One region of the Fictibacillus sp. S7 genome, then DNA from elsewhere that is predicted to be linked to it. Evidence: riboswitches for the same ligand, from Rfam matches in the RefSeq annotation. Region 1 holds a riboswitch; the other holds the start of a gene.
What was found. A riboswitch is a leader RNA that binds a small molecule or an ion and turns the genes downstream of it on or off. The one in region 1 is predicted to bind FMN.
Positions count from the first base shown of each region.

Region 1 (2,205 bases):
GCACCTTCTGCAATATTAAACCTATAATCAAAAGGCATGCTGGGCATTTCTTTTATGTATCTTACGAATGATGCCGCCAGAGGTCGCTTAAGCCGCTCTGCTTTTCGTTTTGATTAATCTTATGCTAGATTAGGTAACATAAATGATGTATCCAAAAGGAAAGGGTTTGAGCAGAATGAACGAAACGATAAAGAATATTCTTTCTCACCGGTCGATCCGCCGGTTTAAGGACGAACCGATTGAGCAGGAGACCGTGGAAACACTGATTCAATGCGCTCAGGCCGCATCTACTTCAAGCTATCAGCAGGTTTATTCGATTATTGGCATTGAAGAGCAGAGCATCAAGGACAAGCTGGCTGAGCTGGCGGGCAATCAAACCTATGTATCCCAAAATGGCTATTTCTTTGTTTTTTGCCTGGATTATCACCGCCATCAATTGATGGCACAAATTGCCGGACAAAATGTCGATGATACGATTAAATCAAAAGAAGGTTTTATGGTTGGAATGATCGATGTTGCGCTTGCGGCCCAGAATGTGGCAGTGGCAGCAGAATCACTTGGATTGGGCATCGTTTATATCGGCGGCATCCGCAATAATCTGCCGGAGGTTTCAGAGCTTCTCCGCTGCCCTGATCATGTGGTACCCTTGTTCGGTATGGCTGTCGGCCATCCCGATGCTTCTCCAGGATTGAAGCCACGGTTGCCTCAGGCCGCAGTTTTCCACAAAAACCAGTATGTTGAAGATGAAAAAGCTCTTCCGGTCCTTAAAGAATTTGAACTTCAGTCCGCCGAGTATTACAGAGACCGCACGGGTGGAGCTCGAGATGAAGGCTGGGCTACACAAATGGCCAGAGTGATGAGCCAGCCCAAACGAACGTACATGAAGGAATTTATTGAATCCAAGGGCTTGGATAAGCAATAAACGCAGTGAATTGGCGAGTTTGAGATTTGATATTTGTAACGAGCGAAAAAGAAAGGTATACTTACATTATGCAAGTAATTAAATATTATATTTCCTTCGGGGTCGGGTGAAATTCCCAACCGGCGGTGATGAGGTGTAATCCTCTTAGTCCGTGACCCGGACGCTTTTTTAGCGGACGGTGGATCTGGTGAGATTCCAGAGCCGACAGTATAGTCTGGATGGGAGAAGGAATGACGAAATGCTTTTTTGGATTGCTTTTTTAGAAGTACACCAAAGGCTTATTTCGACATACTGTTTATTGATATGATGAGTATTTTCAGAATGCAATAGATAGAAACCCCTGGGAGCTTAATGACTTTCGGGGGTTTTTTCATTCCTTGAATAAAAGAACAGCACAGCAGGAGGTGAATCGATGTTTACTGGAATTGTTGAAGAATTAGGTACAATCGAAGGAATTAAAAAAGGCAACGAAACCATTGTATTAACCATTTCCGCTTCAAAAATTCTTAAAGATGTCCAGCTTGGGGACAGCATCTCCGTCAATGGCGTTTGTTTAACGGTGACCACCTTTTCCGAGAAAAGTTTTACCGTTGATATTATGCCCGAAACCTATCGCAGCACAGGGCTGAAACTTCTATCCTTTGGCTCCAAAGTAAATCTGGAACGGGCCATGTCATCCGGAGGGCGGTTTGGAGGACATTTTGTCAGCGGCCATATCGATGGTACCGGCGAAATTGTTCAAAAACGTCCCGAGAAGAATGCTATCTATTATGATATAAAAGTGCCAAAAAGACTGTTGAACTACCTGTTGCTGAAAGGATCAGTGGCGGTGGATGGAACAAGTCTGACCATTTTTGGTTTGACGGATGATACGTTTACGGTCTCATTGATCCCTCATACCGTTTCCCATACTGTATTAGGTGATAAAGCCAAGGGGGATTCGGTCAATGTGGAATGCGACATGCTTGGAAAGTATGTTGAAAAATTTATCACAGGCAAAAAAGAAGAAAAACAAAAATCAGCCATAACACTGGAATACTTAGCAGAGCATGGGTTTTAAAGCGAGGAGGGATGATTGATGTTTCACAGTATAGAAGAAGCGATTGAGGATTTGATTAACGGCAAACCTGTCATTGTGGTGGATGATGAAGACAGAGAAAATGAAGGAGACTTTGTCGCCATTGCTGAAAAAGTAACACCTTCAACGGTTAACTTTATGGCAACTCATGGAAGAGGACTGATTTGCGCTCCGATTGACGAAAATCTTGCAGCTAAGCTGGAGC
Region 1 covers NZ_QJKL01000001.1:2,293,095-2,295,299, reverse strand. The annotation lists gene nfsA (oxygen-insensitive NADPH nitroreductase) at 176-922, shown strand; FMN riboswitch at 1,011-1,156, shown strand; gene ribE (riboflavin synthase) at 1,335-1,982, shown strand; gene DMO16_RS11725 (bifunctional 3,4-dihydroxy-2-butanone-4-phosphate synthase/GTP cyclohydrolase II) at 2,001-2,205, shown strand, end outside.

Region 2 (2,205 bases), 2.2 Mb from region 1:
GCACATGAGCTTGCCCATGGCCTGGGTCTCCGCACACACGCAACAATGCTGTACGGTTCCATTGAATCCAAAGAAGAGCGTTTGATCCATATGGACCGTGTACGCCAGCTTCAAGATAAAACGAATGGATTTATGGTGTTTATCCCGCTTGCCATGCAGCCGAGAACAGCGACTATGGGACTGACACGCCGTACATCTGCTTATGATGATATGCGTACGATAGCCATCAGCCGTTTGATGCTGGATAACTTTGATCACATTAAAGCATACTGGATCAATATTGGCGTACAGTTAACACAAATGGCACTGTCCTTTGGTGCGGATGACATTCACGGAACGCTTATTGAGGAACGAATTTCTCACTCTGTTGGGGCGTTGACTTCCCAGGGAATTACTCGAAAAGAGTTAGTTCACCTCATTAAAACAGCCAACAAAAAACCAGTCGAACGCGACACATTCTACAATGTCATCAAAGAATATTAAGAAGCAAACTGCCGGTCATCCGGCAGTTTTTTTTATGATCTTAACTTCTCCTCTGTCCAAAAATAATCTTCATCAGCGTTAAGTATCGTCAGCTTGCTGTGACAGCAGGGCATAACAAGCAGCTGCTTGATCCCTTCCTTTGCATTATTCAGCTTGTCTTCCGAAAATGTGGTCAGCACATTGGAAGTATGGCAGTAGGGGCATTCATTTATATAAATATCATCCATCATTTTTTCGTAGGGCCAAGAATGTTCAAAGTTTAGCATAACTACTGGCTTTTTCTGAATGAAGCCAGGTTTCCCTCCTTTTATTTTCAAGTGTTCTTCTATTGTATACTACATGCCAACAAAGCTGTGTGATTTCTTTTACCCCAGTCTCACTTAAAAGTAACCTGCTGATTGAAAAATCAACACTAAACTTTTGTAAGTCAAAATGGTTTCCAAAATCTTTTTTCTGCAGTATAATAATCTCAGTATAAAAAAATAGCGATCCATCTTCGGGGCAGGGTGAAATTCCCGACCGGCGGTATTTGAAGATTCCCTCTTCATCAGCCCGTGAGCTGTAAGAAAAGCTGAAACGCCTGTCTAAGCGTTGAAGCTAGACATCTTTGCTTTTCTTATTTGCTGATCTGGTGTAATTCCAGAGCCGACAGTACAGTCTGGATGGGAGAAGATGACGGTGCACGGTTCGGTTGATTTGCAATAAAGTGAGCTATTGCAAAATGACTGAGCCCTCGCTCAGTACGTTTTAAGGAGATACACATCACCTTGAAATGTTTATTTGACGATGCCTGACTACTCTCCCTTAGCGTTCTATCCGCTAAGGGTTTTCTATTGTAGAAGCGTGCACTGCATTTGAAATCAAAGATGGCGCAACAAAGGAGAGATTTCAACATGCACAAGGGAAAAGTGTATAAGATGGTGGCTGTTTCCATGCTAAGCAGCATTGCGTACGTACTACAATTATTAGATTTTCCATTTCCGGGATTGCCTGCCTTTTTGCAGATTGACTTCAGTGAAGTTCCTGCATTGCTTGCAGCAATCGTATTCGGCCCTCTTGCCGGCCTGGCAGTTGAGGGAATTAAAAACGTTCTTCATTATGGGATCGTCGGCAACATGACCGGAGTGCCTGTTGGTGAAATGGCGAATTTTATCGCCGGAACCATCTTCATTGTTCCTGTGTCCTACTTCTACAGAAAGCACCGTTCAACGAAAAGTCTGTCTGCCGGTTTAATTGTCGGTACAGTCATGATGACTTTAATGATGGCATTATTGAATTATGTACTGATTCTTCCTGCCTACACCTGGTTCCTGAACTCCCCGCAAATGTCCGGTGAAGCGATGTTGAACCTTATACTGGTAGGTATTGCGCCGTTTAATGTGATTAAAGGCATGATCATCACAATCCTATTTGTCATCTTGTATTCAAGGCTCCAGCCTTGGCTGAACAAACAATATCAACATTCATCATAAATAAAAACAAAGCTGGCTCGATGAATGAGCCAGCTTTTTATTATGATTAAAACATTGGATTTTCTTCAAGAAATTTATAAACATTTTCTACCAGCTCGTCCGGCGTCTCCCCGCGCACAATATCACCATTGACCAATGCGAATAGAGAACGGGCACACTGACCACAATATCCGAGACAGCCGTATTCAATCACATCGAGATCATAATCCTGTTCCAGTTTTTCAAGTGCACGCTGCGAACCGTTGGCCAG
Region 2 covers NZ_QJKL01000001.1:4,451,855-4,454,059, reverse strand. The annotation lists gene mqnE (aminofutalosine synthase MqnE) at 1-483, shown strand, start outside; gene DMO16_RS22590 (hypothetical protein) at 516-749, opposite strand; FMN riboswitch at 972-1,161, shown strand; gene DMO16_RS22585 (ECF transporter S component) at 1,377-1,955, shown strand; gene DMO16_RS22580 (YuzB family protein) at 2,002-2,205, opposite strand, start outside.
Region 2: linked by a shared signal. The riboswitch ahead of DMO16_RS22585 (ECF transporter S component) and the one ahead of ribE (riboflavin synthase) in region 1 are both predicted to bind FMN.